Regions from separate parts of the Salinicola sp. CR57 genome, predicted to be linked through region 3. Evidence: predicted binding sites of a transcription regulator. Region 3 holds the regulator's gene; each other region holds the start of a gene.
What was found. Region 3 encodes PhoB, which activates phosphate uptake and scavenging genes when phosphate is short. Its sites were predicted from a motif close to TGTCATANNNNTGTCANA; they were not measured.
Positions count from the first base shown of each region.

Region 1: DOM56_RS14415 (DUF6482 family protein) is a predicted target of PhoB. The motif match lies at 2,215-2,232, and genes of this name have one in related genera.
Region 2: DOM56_RS18180 (alkaline phosphatase PhoX) is a predicted target of PhoB. The motif match lies at 1,624-1,641, and genes of this name have one in related genera.
Region 4: DOM56_RS10785 (glycerophosphodiester phosphodiesterase) is a predicted target of PhoB. The motif match lies at 2,382-2,399, and genes of this name have one in related genera.

Region 1 covers NZ_PZJL01000008.1:79,807-83,994, reverse strand. The annotation lists gene DOM56_RS14420 (cryptochrome/photolyase family protein) at 38-1,600, shown strand; gene DOM56_RS14415 (DUF6482 family protein) at 1,825-2,127, opposite strand; gene DOM56_RS14410 (bifunctional diguanylate cyclase/phosphodiesterase) at 2,311-4,083, opposite strand; gene DOM56_RS14405 (hypothetical protein) at 4,159-4,188, opposite strand, start outside.
Region 2 covers NZ_PZJL01000013.1:61,190-65,377, forward strand. The annotation lists gene DOM56_RS18175 (lipoprotein UxpA) at 1-1,503, opposite strand, end outside; gene DOM56_RS18180 (alkaline phosphatase PhoX) at 1,788-3,986, shown strand.
Region 3 covers NZ_PZJL01000001.1:507,797-511,984, reverse strand. The annotation lists gene DOM56_RS02385 (methyl-accepting chemotaxis protein) at 1-226, opposite strand, end outside; gene phoR (phosphate regulon sensor histidine kinase PhoR) at 474-1,811, opposite strand; gene phoB (phosphate regulon transcriptional regulator PhoB) at 1,820-2,509, opposite strand; gene ubiA (4-hydroxybenzoate octaprenyltransferase) at 2,655-3,548, opposite strand; gene DOM56_RS02365 (chorismate lyase) at 3,632-4,114, opposite strand.
Region 4 covers NZ_PZJL01000006.1:157,468-161,655, forward strand. The annotation lists gene ppsA (phosphoenolpyruvate synthase) at 1-386, shown strand, start outside; gene DOM56_RS10785 (glycerophosphodiester phosphodiesterase) at 489-2,303, opposite strand; gene DOM56_RS10790 (outer membrane beta-barrel protein) at 2,476-3,066, opposite strand; gene acnB (bifunctional aconitate hydratase 2/2-methylisocitrate dehydratase) at 3,324-4,188, opposite strand, start outside.

The DNA of each region.
Region 1 (4,188 bases), on a different contig from region 3:
ACGATCAATACAATGTGTATAATTTATGGATAACTTAATGTCGCGTCCGCTGATCCTGATTCTGGGTGATCAGTTGTGCGAGGAGCTGGAGCCCCTCGCCAACGCCCCCGCCGATGCCGTCGTCGCTCTCTGCGAGGTCAAGGCGGAAGGGGAATACGTCCCTCACCACCCCCAGAAGATCGTGTTGATATTGTCGGCGATGCGTCACTTCGCCGATACCCTGCGCGACAAAGGGTATCAGGTCCACTACAGCCGGCTCGACGACGACGACAACCACCAGGATCTGCTACAGGAAGCCGAGCGACTCGCCGACGCCTATGGCTGCGACGAAATCCGGGTGACACATCCCGGCGAATGGCGGCTGCTGGAGCGTATCCAGCGTCGGGGCACGCGCTGGCGACTGTACGACGATACCCGCTTCTACTGCTCCATCGCCGAGTTCGGCGAATGGCTGGAGGGGCGCAGACGCTTTCGGATGGAAGATTTCTACCGCCAGATGCGCAAGCGGACCGGATTGCTGATGGAGGAGGACGAACCGGCCGGCGGTCAGTGGAACTTCGATCACGACAACCGGCGACCCGTCGACGAAGGCCTCCAGTTCCCTGAGCCGCCACGTCATCGTCGGGACGCTATCACCCGCGAGGTCCAGGCGCTGGTCGAAGCGCAGTTCGGCGACCATTTCGGCACCCTGGATGGCTTCAACTGGGCGGTGACGCGACGCCAGGCACTAGGCGACCTGCGCCATTTCGTCGCCCACGCGCTACCGGACTTCGGCACCTACCAGGACGCCATCAGCGACGCGGACCCGTGGCTGTTTCACTCGCGACTCTCGGCGTCGCTGAACATCGGTCTGCTCTCGCCCCGAGAGGTCTGCGATGCCGCCGTGGAGGCCTGGCGGCGCGAGGAGGCACCCATCAACGCCGTGGAGGGTTTCGTGCGCCAGATCCTGGGCTGGCGTGAGTACGTCCGCGGCATCTATTGGCAACGCATGCCGCACTACAAGCGCGAGAACCGGCTCGACGCACGGCGTGGGCTGCCCGATTTCTACTGGACCGCCGACACGGATCTGCGCTGCGTCCGGCGCGCCCTGGAGATGACCCGCGATAACGCCTATGCCCACCATATCCAGCGCCTGATGATCACCGGCAACTTCGCGCTGCTTTGCGGGGTCGCCCCGGCAGCGCTCTGCGACTGGTATCTGGCGGTCTACGTCGACGCCTTCGAATGGGTCGAGCTGCCCAACACGCTGGGCATGACCCTCTACGCCGACGGGGGCTATCTCGGCTCCAAGCCCTACTGCGCGTCGGGAAAGTACATCGACCGCATGTCGGACCACTGCCGCCAGTGCCGCTACGACGTCAAGCAGGTCACCGGCGAGGGCGCTTGCCCCTTCAACAGCTTGTACTGGCACTTTCTGGAGCGGCATCGCGAGCGTCTACGGGGCAACCACCGCATGAAACTGATCTACGGAAGCTGGGATCGGATGCAGGAAGAAAAGCGAGCGGCCATCCTCGACCAGGCAGAGCGATTCCTGCGTTCGATCCACTTCGAGGCGCCCTACGGCCAAGGTGATCACGCAGAAGGCTATCGGCGGCACTGACGACGGCAGGTCCACTTAGCCTGGCAGCCCGGCATCGGTGTAAACGAGAGAAGAGAGAAGAGAGAAGAGAGAAGAGAGAAGAGAGAAGAGAGAAGAGAGAAGAGAGAAGAGAAACAGTATTCCCTCCAGACCATGGCAAGTCACTACAGGACTCGCCGAAGGGAAATCAGGTTGGTGAATGGAAAATAGGTCGGATTGGAGTCCTGGAGACCGTCGACCCGGGATCAGAAAACCAGAGGCATCCGCGACAGCAGCGGATCGTGATAGTGGGACTCGTGGCCGACGATCTCGTCGTTGGCAACCTGCTGGACCAGATAGGCGCGGTGGATGCCGGCCTGTTTCAGTTCGCCGTAGACATCGTCGAGAGCGCGAAACAGCATCGGCTTGCCGCGCCGGGTCAAGGCCTGCGTGGTACCGTCTTCCGGCTCCAGCATGACCTGATAGTAGCGGCTGCCGGCATGGGCGATGACGCGGATCTCGAAGTTCTCGTGATGTCGTTGATAGTGCGCTAGCTCCTTGAGTTCCATGGTTCCCTCCTGTGGGTCGTTGATGGAATCGTGTTCTGAATCGGGAGACGCTCCTTGCCATCCCGTCGCGACACCCTGACACTCGGATGTGACAAAACTGTGACCAGGGCCTGTTCACAAGCTACGCCGCGAGTCGCGTGGAGGGTGTGAACAGATCCTAAGACGCCAAGACACGCCGATCGTTCACCCCCGGAGATCTGCCGAACGGCGGTCCAGCGTCACCACGATTCGACCGTTGGCGGCACGCTTGGCCGCCGGCTTGAAGTGGCTCCAGAGATCGCCGAAGCTATCGACCCTGGCCTCGGCACCGACGCGAAGCGCAATGATCGACAGCCGGACCAGCGGGAAAAAACGCCATTGATCGTAGCGATCCCTGGCATGAAAGCCACCTTCCGCTCTGGCGTCGGCGGGCACCAGCGCGTGGCTCTCCATGCTGAAGCGGCGTTGTATGCCGGCAAGCCGACGGTGGAGATCCTTCCCGTCATTCAGCAGCAGTATGAAATCGTCACCGCCAAGATGGCCCAGAAAGTCCTCCCGCCCCAGCTCGCTTCTCACCAGGCTCGCCAGCGCGAGAATCACTCGATCCCCCAGGGCGTAACCAAACCGGTCATTGAAGGGCTTGAAGTTGTCCAGATCCAGATAGCAGGCGACGAAACCCCGGGCCTGGCGTTGATAGTGTTCCAACGCCAACCTGATGGGGCGGTTGCCTGGCAGTTGGGTCAACGGATTGGCCTGGCGCGCCAACTGGACCTGCTGCTCGGTGAACAGTTGCAGCAGGTTGATGACGTGCCCCATACCCAGATAGCGGCCACCGTCGGTGATGACGAAATCCTCGTCGCGGGATGCCTCCTCGCGCCCAGTCACCTTGCGCGAGACCCGCTCCAGAGGCTCGTGGGCCTCCACGCAGAGCGCCTGGGTCCGCATCACCTTGGTGACCGGCTGACGGCCGTGAAGATCGAAGCCGAAGCGTTTGCCGAGCAGCGCCATCAGTTGCTGGCGCCCCAGGATGCCGATCGGTCGACTCCGGCCATCGACGACCGCCAATGCGTTGGCATGGGGCAGACGGCTGAATCGCTCGGACGCCTCCGCCACGCAGAGACCGGCGTCCAGCGCGGGCAGCGGCACACTGAGGCGCCGGATCTCTGTCGCGGCAGTGGGCGGGCGATGGTTGGCAGCCAGTGACACCAGTCGGGCTTCGAGAGCCTCGCGTACCCGGTGGGGAGCGGCATCGGGGCGCGCGAACAACCACCCCTGGCAATAATCCGCCCCCAGCTCGAGCAGGGTATCCAGCTCCCCCTCTCGCTCCACGCCCTCCGCGATGACACGGCTATCCATGCTGTGCGCAATATCGATGATGGAGCGAACGAACCGGCGCTTGACGGGGTTCTCGTCGAGGCGACTGACGAAGTGGCGATCCAGCTTGACGTAGTCGGGATTGAGCTGGGACCAGAGTCGCAGACCGGCGTAGCCGTCTCCCAGGTCGTCCAGCGCGATGGAGAACCCCATCGACTGATAATGGCGGGCAGCCTCGGCCATCAGCTCGCAATCGATCCCCGGCGACTGTTCGGTGATCTCGATGACGATGCGGTCGGGCGAGAGACCGTGCTGGTGAAGAAGCGCCAGCGTCTGGCCGCCGAGATCTTCAGGGTCGATCAGGACTTCCGGACTGGCGTTGAGGAACAGAAGCTCGCCGAGGCCGGTATCCACCCAACGCTTGATCGCCCGCTCCCGGCATCCGCGCTCCAGCGCGGTAAGCAGGCCGCGCTCGCGGGCCGCCCGGAACATCGGGATCGGATTGGCGTAGGGCGAGTCCCGTGGACCGCGAGACAACGCCTCGTACGCCAGAATATGTCCGGTCGTGACGGCAACGATCGGCTGGAAATGAACGCTCAGATCACGACGGGCGACGATCTCGTCGAGAGAAGGGCTGCCGAGGGAAGCGGAGGGTGGGTTCATGAACGCCATGAAAGCGGAACATCATGACACCGTCATGACACATAAAGTTACAATCCCGCATCGTCATGGCAGCGACTACTGATAAGCGGAAGGATCGATCGCCTT
Region 2 (4,188 bases), on a different contig from region 3:
CGCGTCGAGATGGGCGCGCGCACCGGTGGCGGCACCGTAGTCGAGCGTCCAGCGGGTCGCCGAAAGACGCGGCAGGTCGCGGCTGTCATTGAGGATCAGCGGTGTGCCCAGGCTGTTGTCCAGCGCCCGTTCGAGCAACTGCGCCAGCTCTTCGGTGCGCGGTGCCAGCTCGACGACCCGGGCCGGATGGCCGCCGCTCAGGCGCCACAGGTGGTCGCGGGTGATCGTCTCGCCAGGAGCCAGCAGGATGTCGTGGCGCAGCCCCGGCAGCATCGCGCGGGTGGTGTCACTATCCCCGGTTAGGGCGGCGGCGATCAGGCCATCCCAGGTGCCGCCGACGCTGTCACGGCGCCACAGCCAGTCCGGGGCGCTGCCCAGCGGGCGGTCGAGCCAGCCGGCGTAGGGCGCGCGCAGGGCGTCGAAGCGCGCCTGGTGATCGGCGGCTGCGGCGTCCGCTGCGGTGTCGTTGCGCTGGAACTCGGCGTGGATCTGCCAGCCGTCGCGGGTGCTGCGGCAGCTGAGATGAAAGAAGCCGCTGGCGTGGCTGCCGGGCAGGCAAAGCGGCACCGGTGCGCCGTGGGCATTGTCGACTGCGATCAGACGGGGCCAGAAATCCTGGCCACGGGCGGCCAGCACCAGATCGACCTGTGGCAGCCGCGCGGCCAGCCAGCGCGCGGTGGCGCTGCCGGTATCGGCCAGCAGGACCACCAGCTCTGCCTCCGCGGCGGCTTGGGACACGCTTTCGGCCAGGGCCTGGTACCACTGATCGAGGGCGCGGGTCTCGTCCAGGGCGTTGGGGTCGCTGGCGCCGACCACCGCCACTCGCACACCGTCGCGTTCGAAGCGGGTCGCCGCGCTGACGCCGGCGGGTGGCGCGTCAAGATTGCCCAGCACCGGGCGCGCATAGTCGCGGTAGAGCGCCGCGGCACGCTGTGGCCAGAGCACGCGCTCGTCGCTGCTGACCCGAGCATCGCTGGCCAACAGATGGCTGGCGGCGACGCCGGCGCTGCCATTGGCCAGATGGCCAAGGCCGCTGCCGCTCCAGCACTGGCCGTTCTCCAGCGTCAGGGTGCGCTCGGTGCCGAGTTCCCGGCGCAGGCGGTCGAGCTGGGCGACCAGCCCGCCATAGCCGGCGGTATGGCGCCGGGCGGCGCTGTGCGGCGTATAGAGGGCGGCCCATTCGGCACCAGCGCTGCCCGCCAGCGTGGTCACGCCGTCCGCGGTGGCCCAGGGCGCGGCGCCGAGCAGCTCCGCCGGGCCCAGGTAGGTGGCGGGGGCGACGATCCGCGTGGGGCCGAGGCACTCCAGGGTATCGGCCAGGTAGAGGATCTCGACCTGGCGCCCCGGGGCCAGCGCCCGCGGGCTGCTGATCATTGGCGAGGCGCAGCCGCTCAGCCCTGCTCCTAGTCCGGCACCCATCAGGGCGCCGACCAGACGCCTACGAGTCAGGTCGCAGCCCCTGCCGGTGGCGGCCTTGGGGGCGGTCAAAAGGGGGTCAGTCATGAGGCTCCCGCGAATGATTCAACGCGGCGTACGGTCTTCGCCGCCGCCGGACTCGGCATCCTAATGACTGGGAGATGACGGTTTCGTGACGACGCGACGGGTGGGGTGCTGCCGTCAAGTCGTCATGGTGTTGTCACCTTGCTGCTCTAAGTTGCCTCCGGGTAACGCATTCCGGTGGCCGTACGCGCCGGATCGCCAAGTGGCTGGCGGCGCGCATCGCCGGCCCGGGCGCCACGGATCAGCAGACCGTCATTAGTGGATTACTCCAAGAGAGGGGACACCCCATGAGCAAGGCAATCGAGAATCATCGTGTTCTCAACCAGAGCGAGAACGAGCCGTTCTCATCCGTACTTTCGCGCCGCATATCGCGTCGCGGCATCATGCAGGGGGGCGCCGGTCTGGCCGCCATGGGCCTGCTTGGCGGTTTCGGTCTGGCCGGCTGCAGCAGCGACAGCGACAACCACAACAACAATGGCGGCTCCGGTAGCGGCTCGCCGGAAGCGACCCCGCTGGCACTGGCGTTCTCCTCGATCCGCGGGTCGCGCACCAATGGGGTGGTAGTGCCGGAAGGCTATGTCGCCCAGGTGCTGATCCCGTGGGGTACCCCGCTCGACAACAGCGTCGGCGCCTGGTCCTCGGACCGCCGCGTCACGCCTGAGTACCAGGCGGCCAGCGTGGGCATGAACCACGATGGCATGCACAACTTCGCGCTGAGCGAAGAGAGTGCCTCGCGCGAGTTCATCATGGCGCTCAACAACGAGTACATCGAGCAGAGTGCGCTGTGGGCTCCGCAGGGTGGCCCGACCAACGCCGAAGACGGCGCGCGTCCGGCCGACGAGGCGCGCACCGAGATCAACGCCCACGGCGTGACCCTGGTCAAGCTGGCGCTCGGCAGCGATGGCCAGTGGAGCGAAGAGCGTGGCTCGCGCTACAACCGCCGCATCACCTCGGCCACGCCGATCGAACTCGCCGGCCCGGTGCGCGGTAGCGCCTACGTGGTGACCGCCTACTCCACCAACGGTACGCGTACCCGCGGCACCAACAACAACTGCGCCAACGGCTTCACTCCCTGGGGCACCTACCTCACCTGCGAGGAGAACTGGCCCGAGATCTTCATCAAGGATAGCGATCGCTACGCCGATGACGATCGTCTGGGAGTGCGCAAGGATCGCAGCCGCTACGGCTGGGAGACCGCCCAGGGTGGCACCAACGGCGAGTTCGCGCGCTTCGACGCCACGCCGAGTGCGGCCTCCGCATCCGGAGACTACCGCAACGAGCCGCGCACCTTCGGCTATGTGGTGGAGGTCGATCCCTACGGCAACACCGCCAGCGTGAGTACCGAAACCGCGGCGCTCAAGCGCACCCATATCGGCCGCTTCCGTCACGAAGGGTGCTGGCCGGGCAAGGTGGTCGAAGGCGAGCCGGTGGTGTTCTACACCGGTCACGACTCGCGCAACGAGTACATCTACAAGTTCGTCTCCAAGGCCAAGTGGGATGCCCAGGACGCCAACCGTCCCGGTCAGGACTACGACCGTCTGACGATCGGCTCCAAATATCTCGACGAAGGCACCCTCTACGTGGCGCGTTTCAACGATGACGGCAGCGGTGATTGGCTGCCGCTGACGCCGGACGCCACCACCCGTGACGGTCGCCCGCTGTGGCAGGCGCTCGAGCTGGCCAACGAGCGTGACCTCGCCGGGGTACTCATCAACACCTGCGACGCCGCCGACTTCATGGGTGCGACGCCGATGGACCGCCCCGAGTGGGGCACCGTCGATCCCTCCTCGGGTGAGGTCTACATGACCTTGACCAACAACTCCAAGCGCACCGCCGAGGGCACCGCTGCTACCTACACCAATGGCGGCAGCGACATCGACGAGCTGGGCGCGGGCTACGCCACCGCCCCGGTCAACGGCTCCAACCCGCGCCCTGACAATGAAGGTGGCCAGGTCATTCGCTGGCACGAGCCGTCCCCTGCGGGGACTAGCTTCGAGTGGGAGGTCTTCGTGTTCGGCGCCGCCGAGAGCGATGCTGACAACTACTCGGGGCTCACCGAGCTCAACCAGTTCGCCAGCCCCGACGGGCTGTGGTACGACGACCGCGGCGACGGCCGCGGCATCCTGTGGATCGAGACCGACAACGGCTACGAGGGTGTCACCGACTACACCAATGACCAGGTGCTGGCGGTGGTGCCGGGCAGCGTCAGCCGTGGCCCGGGCGACAAGGCGGTTATCGATGCTGCCGATCAGGCCCAGCTCAAGCGTTTCGCCGTCGGCCCCAACGGCTGTGAGGTGACCGGTATCTTCGCCACGCCGGACAAGACCTCGCTGTTCATCAACATCCAGCACCCGGGCAACTGGCCGGCGGATCCTGACGCCAACGTGCAGGATGCCACGGTCGCCATCCCGGAATCGGGAAGCGTGCGCGCGCGTGCCGCCACCGTGGTAATCCGCAAGCGTGATGGCGGCGAGATCGCGGTCTGACCCACGGCTATCTCGTCACGCAAACCAACTCGTCACACAAGCTTTGGGCCGCGCACAGCGCGGCCCTTTTGCATTTGGGGTGAGCGCATTGGGGACTTACGCCAGTGGCAGGGGGGCCGAGGCAACGGCGCCGCACCCGCTGTCAGCGCGGTCCATGTACAGATGAAATGAGCACGCGCGACGTGAGCACCCAGTACGTAAG
Region 3 (4,188 bases):
TCCTGCGCGCGAAATCCTTGGCGGCTTGTTCGGAGAACTCGCTATCGTTGGCGCGTTCGACATAACGCTCGACCAGTGTCTGGGCGCTGGTCACGAAGCTCTTGAGACTGCTGACGCGCTCGGCCATCAGTGTCTCGCGCTTCTCCAGGGCCATCCAGCCCACCAACACCAGCATGCCGAACCACATCAGTCCCACCGTGATCCAGAGTTTTTGCCGCATCGTCATCGCGAAAACCGTCCCTTTCCTAGCTACCTGCCGATTCATATGGAGGATTAAACTAATAATCCGCCCACTTTATCGGCAGCCTCTAATCAAGATTGAGAGATCGATTCCTACGATTTCGGTGTGATGCGCTTGGTCTGGTCTGGTCTGGTCTGGTCTGGCCGTGGCACGCCGTGCGTTGCCCGACGCGGTTCGGCGATCGTGCCGGCATGGGTGGAGGGGCGTCCGCCGTGGGTAGCGACGGCCTCGTTCAGGGGGATGGCGCCGACCCTGTGTCAGCGCCGACCAGTCGCGTAGCGGGGAACACGCAGCGGAAGCGCGCGCCGAGCCCCGGGCGGCTGACGATTTCCAGGCTGGCGTCGTGGCGCAGCAGCACGTGCTTGACGATGGCCAGGCCCAGCCCCGTGCCGCCGGTGGCGGCGCTGCGGCCCTTGTCGACGCGATAGAAGCGCTCGGTCAGTCGCGGAATATGGACGGGATCGAAACCCTCGCCGTTGTCTTCCACTTCGATGGCGGCGCCGTCGTGCCAAGGCTTCCAGCGCAGGGTGATGGTGCTGCCTTCCGGTGTGTAGCGAACGGCGTTGAAGACCAGGTTGGAGACGGCACTGCGTATCTCCTTGGTGTTCGCCAGCAGCCGTCGCGACTCGTCGGCTTCTATCGACAACTGGTGGTGTTGTGCGCTCAACTCCCGGGCATCGGCGACGATATCGTGGAGCAGCGTCGTCACGTCCAGCGTATCGCGGTCGTCGTCGGGGCTATCGATCTCGAGCCGCGACAGCAGCAGCAGATCCTCGACCAGGTGCTGCATGCGCATGGTCTGCGCCTGCATCTGGCCGAACCCGCGCTGCCAGCGCTGGGGCAACTGGTCGGCGTGGTCCGAGTAGGTTTCGAGATAACCGGCCAGCACCGTCAGTGGCGTGCGCAGCTCATGGGAGACGTTGGCGACGAAGTCGCGGCGCATCATCTCCAGCTGATGCAGCCGGGACACGTCCCGCGCCATCAGCAGGCGTTCGTTGTCGCCGAACAGGGTGAGATGGAACTGCAGGGTACGATTGGCCTGGACCGGGGAGGGAATCAGTAGCGGCTCGCGATAGTCGCCCGTCTCGAAGTAGGCGATGAAACGGGGATCGCGCAGGAAGTTGGTGATCGGCTGACCGCGGTCGTGATCGGGCTGCAGGCCGAGCATGTCGCCGGCGGCGCTGTTCCACCACTCCAGGTCGCCATTGGGATCCAGCATCACCACGCTGTCGCGCATCGCCTCGCAGGAGTCCTGGATGCGCCGCAGAATATCGCGCAGTCGTTGCTGCAGCTGGGTCTGGGCTTTCTGATAGTGATACAGGCGATCGAACAGGTCGCCCCAGACTCCGGTGCCGGGTGGTGGCGCCTCGCGGGGATTCTTCAGCAGCCAGACATAGAGCATGCGCACGTGGCACAGGTGGAGGAAGACATAGAGCCCCAGGCCAGCCGCTAGCCCCCAGCCCAGCCCGGCGAGCAGGTCGCCGCCCAGCTTGCCGAGCAACAGTCCCATGGCGCCGAGCCCGAACAGCATGTAGCCGAGGCGCCACAGTTCGTTGATCCAGTAGCGCACGTCCTGACTTACTCCCTGACCGAAAAGCGGTAGCCGGTGCCGCGCACGGTCTGGACCAGATGCTGGTGCGCTTCGCCGAGGGATTTGCGCAGCCGGCGGATATGCACATCGACGGTACGCTCTTCCACGTAGACGTTGCCGCCCCAGACCTGATCCAGCAACTGGCTGCGGGTGTAGGCACGTTCCTGGTGGGTCATGAAGAACTGCAGCAGACGATACTCGGTCGGGCCGATCTCCAGGGCGCCACCATGGGAGGTGACGCGGTGGCTGGAGGGGTCGAGCCGCAGCCCCTCGACCTCGACCGCCTCCTCGATACCCGGCGGCGTGGCCCGGCGCAGTACCGCCTTGAGTCGGGCCACCAGCTCGCGCGGCGAAAAGGGCTTGGTGATGTAGTCGTCGGCGCCCGCCTCCAGCCCCTGGACCTTGTTGTCCTCTTCACCCTTGGCGGTGAGCAGGATGATCGGCATCTCGGCGGTAGCCTCCTCGCGCTTCAGCCGACGCGCGAGCTCGATGCCGCTGGTGCCGGGCATCATCCAGTCGAGCAGCATCAGGTCGGGTTTCTGGTCCAGCGCCATGGCGTGGCCGGTCTGGGCGTTGTCGGCTTCCAGCACGCGATAATCGGCCATTTCCAGGGCAACGGCGATCATTTCGCGGATAGATGCTTCATCGTCAACGATGAGTACGGTCTTGGAGCTCATGCGTAGTGCCTCGAGTGAGCCGCCGGTTCGCTTTGTTGCGTGGCGTCGATGACGCCATCGGACGTAGCGACCGGCCGTGACAGAACGGTGACGATTACATCGTGAGAATATGACATCGATATGACAGTTACGACAATCGCGTCCTTCAGACCGGCGGCCACAGCGCCAGGACCAGCCCGGCGAACAGCAAGAGTCCCGACCAGAAGTTGTTGAGGAAGGCCTGGAAGCAGGGGCCGCGCTCGCGCTCCCGGATCAGCCACTGCTGATAGACGAAGGTCGCCGCCATCGCTGCCAGCCCCAGCCAGAAGAACCCACCCAGTGCCAGCCGCGCTCCGACCCAGGCCAGCAGCGCCAGGGTCAGCAGCTGCAGCAGGCCGATGATCAGCTTGTCGGCGCGGCCGAACAGGCGCGCGGTGGACTTGACCCCGATCTTGATGTCGTCGTCGCGATCGACCATGGCATATTGGGTGTCGTAGGCCACGGTCCAGGCGACGTTGGCGAGCAGCAGCAGCCACGCCTCCAGCGGCAGGCTGCGGCTCACCGCCATGAACGCCATCGGGATGCTCCACGAGAATGCCATGCCCAGCACCACCTGGGGCAGGTGGGTGTAGCGCTTCATGAAGGGGTAGAGCGCGGCCAGCGCCACGCCGACGAAGGAGAGCAGCACCGTGGCCAGGTTGGTGAAGCAGACCAGCACGAAGGACGCCGCCACCAGCGCCGCGAACAGGAGCTTGGCTTCCTGCTCGCGGATGCGTCCGGTGGCCAGCGGGCGCTCCCGGGTGCGCTTGACGTGGCCGTCGATCTTGCGGTCGGCGTAGTCGTTGACCACGCAGCCGGCGGCGCGCATCAGATAGACGCCGAGCACGAAGATGATCAGGTTGGCGCGATCCGGCAGGCCGCCGGCGGCGAGCCACAGCGCCCACAGCGTCGGCCACATCAGCAGCCAGGTGCCGATCGGCTTGTCGAGCCGGGTCAGGCGCAGGAAGTCCGGCAGGCGGGCGAGGCCGCGGGGCGTGGAAGGGGAACCGGCGCTGGGCATACGAATCTCCGAAACGGCAAGGCCTCTGAATCGGCAACGACTTTACTGCAACTGCGGCCTCGCTTCGAGGTGGGAGCCGTCGTTCAGGTCGTCGGTCGTCGTCCCGGGAGAGCCAGGCCCAGGTCCTCCGCCATTTCGTGCAGGAAGCACTCCTGCACCAGCAGTTGAATGCTGCCGTGACGGAAACGTGACCGCCGCAGCCACACGCCCTCCGCGTCCGCGGAGACTCGCGCCACCTCGATCGGGTCGCGTTGCAGGTCGGGCTGCGCGAATAGCCAACTCCCCAGCGAACGCTCGCCCAGCGTGCGCAGGCGCCGACAACCGGTACGATCCAGTGGGGTGACCGAGCGCGCCGCCACCCACGGTCGCTCGCCGCTCATCAGCGTGACCTCGCGTATCCAGGCGAGGTCGGTCGGCGCCAGCCCCAAGGCAAGCGCCTCGTCGCGGCGCGGTCGTTCGACGCCCTGGTGTTCCAGCCTGACCCGGAAAGGGCGCCTGGAGGCCGCGACCAACCGGGCGGTGAGCGAATCGGTAGAGCCTACCCACTGCCACCAGGCGGCGCTCATGCAAGGTCGGCGGGTGACGGCGGGAACCCAGCGAATCCATCGCCAGGATCGTTCGGCGGGCGACATTGCATGGC
Region 4 (4,188 bases), on a different contig from region 3:
TCAAACGTGGCGACAACGGGCTCAAGATCATCATGATGTGCGAGCTCCCCTCCAACGCGCTGCTGGCCGACGAGTTCCTGGAGCATTTCGATGGGTTCTCCATCGGTTCCAACGACCTGACCCAGTTGACGCTGGGCCTGGATCGCGACTCCGCGATCATCGCCCACCTGTTCGACGAGCGGGACCCGGCGGTCAAGAAGCTGCTGTCGATGGCGATCCAGGCCTGCAAGGCCCAGGGGAAGTACGTAGGCATCTGCGGCCAGGGACCGTCCGACCATCCGGAGCTTGCCAAGTGGCTGATGGAGCAGGGGATCGATTCGGTCTCGCTGAATCCGGACGCCGTGCTCGAGACCTGGTTCATGCTGGCGGGTGAAACGCTGGGCTGATCGTAATTGAGCAGCCCAAGGGCCGGCGCGATACCCTCGCGCCGGCTTTTTTGGTTTTGACGTGATGACGAGACGTCGGCAACCGTGCTGTCGCCGGAGGGGTCACGAACGCAGCCAGTTGCGCAGCTTCACCAGCAGCAGTTCGCCGTCCGACATGGCCCGTCTTTCCTGCAGGATATTGGCGAGGGCATCGGGCCGATCTGTGATGATATTGTCGACCCCCATGTCGAGATAGCGCGACATGTCGCCGATACCATTGACGGTCCATACCGCCACCCCCCGGCCGGTATCGTGAATGGTCCTCAGCAGGCTCGGCGTGGCCTGGGTGTGGCGCAGGCCGATGATGTCGGCGTCGGTGGTATGCAGCGCGCCGGGCAGGACGAACTGCAGAAACAGGGTGGTCCGCGGCTCTCCGTCCAGGCCCTTGACCACCTCGATGACATCGGGTGACAGCGAGGCAATCACGGCGTGGTCCGTCATCTGACTGGCCTTCAACTGGGCGATGACCTTTTGAGCCAGCTCCTCGGCGGTGCCTGGTGACGGTTTCAGCTCGACGTAGAGCCCGATGCGATCCCGCGCATTGTCCAGGACCTGCTGGAACGTGGGAATGCGCTCGCCGACGAAGGCATCGCCGAAGTAGGAGCCGACATCGACCTGTTCGATCTCCGCCAGCGTCATGTCGCTGATGTTACGGTCGACCCCGGTCAATCGGCTCAGATTGTTGTCGTGGGAGACGACGACCTGTCCGTCGCCGCTCAGGCGCACGTCCAGTTCCATGTAGTCGGCACCGTCGGCGATGGCTTGGTTCATCGAGGCCATGGTGTTCTCGGGCGCCGCCAGCGAACTGCCGCGATGGGCGGTGATGGCGACGTGGTCGTTGATCTCGAACCCATGCAGTATCCAGCCCGCCTGGCCCAGGGCAAAGACCAGCAGCAGGATCTCTGCCCCCCAGGCGATCACCCCGGAGCGCTGCGGCGTCGCGGCGGGGCGAAACACTGGCGCCCGCCCGATGGCACGGTGGTATAGCGTGATCACCACCAGGCTGTTGGCTGCGATGCCCAGGAAAGTGAGTGCGATCGTGGTGACGATATACAGCGCCAGATAGGTCAGCATCGCTGGAATCAGCACGCTGTTGCGCTCCGGCAGATACCCGAGCAACGTCCCGCCCAGGGTGTTGAAGACCAGGGTGAAGACAACCGGGATGGCCGCCACCAGCAGCGCCATGCCGACGACGGCCAGGGCCATCCGCAGGCGACGCCCCTGGGTCAGTTCGCGGCTGCGTTTCAACGCGGCGATCGGCTTCAGCCCGTCGAGCATCATCGCCGGCAGTGCCAGGAACCAGCGGAAATAGAGGGCGGCGCTGAGCAGCACCAGAACCACAACGATCGGCGTCGCCATGGCGAGAAACTCCCACAGCTCGGGAGGCTTCAGGTGGATCAGAATATAGGGCTCGATATCGCCGAGCATGGCGCTGTAAAGGTGGGAGAGACCGATGGCGAACGGGGCGGCCAGGAGGAGATGGCTCCCGACCTGGAGCAGGGTGAGGGTCATTAAGGCCGGAAAACGGCGTAGCACGTGCCACAGCGAACCCATGGCCACCCGATATCGATTTCCGGCCTGGCTCGAGACGACGAGCATCATTCCCGCCTGCTGGAGGAAGATCACCAGGAAGCTGAGTCCGATCGCCACCAGCAGCCAGAGCAGCCCCCAGGGCGAGAAGGCGACATCCAGAATCTGTCCGTTGCTGAGCACGGGGCGGCCGATGCGATGGAGGAGTCCGGACAGCGTATTGGCCGACAGCGGCACCCATACCGCCGAGGCGAGTAACGTGAAGAACAGGTGGAAGGCGATCAGCGAACGCAGGTGGGCGCGGATCTGCCGGGCGATGTCTTGTATCAGTGATCTGGGCGCTAGCATGGAGTGGTCGGCGGTGTCCCTTCCTGGGCCAGGTGGTCTCAATGACGAATGGTCGCGACAAGGCATGCCATTCAGTGTTGTCGTCAAACGGTCATCTTTGCAAGTTCGGCCGACCATTGACAAAAAAAGGCCGCTCGAAGGCGGCCTGGATGCGGCATCGTCAACCGCGGGTCTAGAACTGCCAGCCCACGGAGGCGGTGTAGGTATCGACCTTGAAGTCGCTGTCGAAGTCGTAGCGCTCGTATTCGGTGCGCAGCAAAAGGTGCTGATAGCGGAACTGCACGCCGGCGCCATAGACCGGGTCGATCCCGTCATTGTCATCGAGATCCGACGTGGCGCTGAGCTCGCCCCTGGCCTCCGTTTCCCAACGTGCCATGCCCGCCTTGGCGAACAGCTCGAAGCCAGCGCCGACCGGCAGCTTGCCGACCAGACTCAAGCCGTAGGCCTTGCTCTTGAGGTCGACGACATTGCCACCCCGGATCAGGTTGGGCTTGCCCAGATCGGCGTAGAAGGCCTCGGTGGCGAAGTAGGGGTTGTATTCGTAGCCGACGAATGCCTTGTAGACGCTGTCATCATCGTCGACGTGATAGCTTTCGCCGCTGGCCCCGGCAAACTTGCCGATCTCGCTGTCGCTGCTCGCCACCTCACCGTAGCCACCGCCGATGCCAAGATAGAGCCCGTCGGCGTTGGCCGCCTGCGCCGTCGGCGCCAACAGCAGCGGAGACATCGTCATCGGAATGACGAGCCAGATCTTCTTCTTCATCGTGAATCTCCCTTGAATGCGTTCGAACAGGCATTCCGTGGCCTCATCGGCGAATTGCCATGCGGATGACGAATGGCTACCGGCGTGTACGGATCGTCGACGCTGGCGAACAGCGTTTCATGACTCGGTCAGACTTTATGATTAGCCCCGGTCAGACGCAAGCGATCTCTCATCGAGGTCAGGCATAAAAAAACGCCCCGCGTTGGCGGGGCGTTTCGGTGACCTCTTCATGAAGCGCGAGCATCGGAAGAGACGTGTCAGGCTTCCTGGGCGACCGGAATGACGCTCGAGGCCGCTTTCTGGAAATCCTCTATCTCATGGAAGTTCAGGTAGCGGTAGATCTCACCCGCCATGGCATTGAACTCACCCATGGTAGCCTTGTACTCCTCCACCGTGGGCAGGCGGCCTTCGACGGCAGCGATGGCCGCGAGCTCTGCAGATGCCAAATAGACATCGGCGCCGTCGCCCAGACGGTTGGGGAAGTTACGGGTCGAGGTGGATACCACGGTCGATTTCGGCGCGACGCGTGCCTGGTTGCCCATGCACAGCGAGCAGCCGGGCATCTCCATGCGAGCGCCAGCCTTGCCGTAGATGCCGTAGTAGCCCTCCTCGGTCAACTGATGTTGGTCCATCTTGGTCGGCGGTGCAAGCCACAGGCGCGTTTTCAGGCTGCCGGCCGGCTGCTTCTCGAGCAATTTGCCGGCGGCGCGGAAATGGCCGATGTTGGTCATGCACGAGCCGATGAAGACTTCATCGATCTTCTGGCCAGCAACCTCGGAGAGCAGACGGGCATCGTCCGGGTCGTTGGGCGCACAGAGCACCGGCTGGTCGATCTCGGCCAGGTCGATCTCGATTACCGCAGCGTACTCTGCATCGGCGTCGGCGCGCATCAGGCTGGGGTTGGCCAGCCACGCTTCCATGGCTTCGATACGGCGCTCCAGCGTGCGGCGGTCACCATAGCCGGCGCTGATCATCCACTTCAGCAGCGTGACGTTGGAGTTCAGGTACTCGGTAACGCGCTCTTCGCCCAGCGTGATGGTGCAACCCGCAGCGCTGCGCTCCGCGGAGGCATCGGAGAGCTCGAACGCCTGCTCGGCGGTGAGATCCTCGAGACCTTCGATC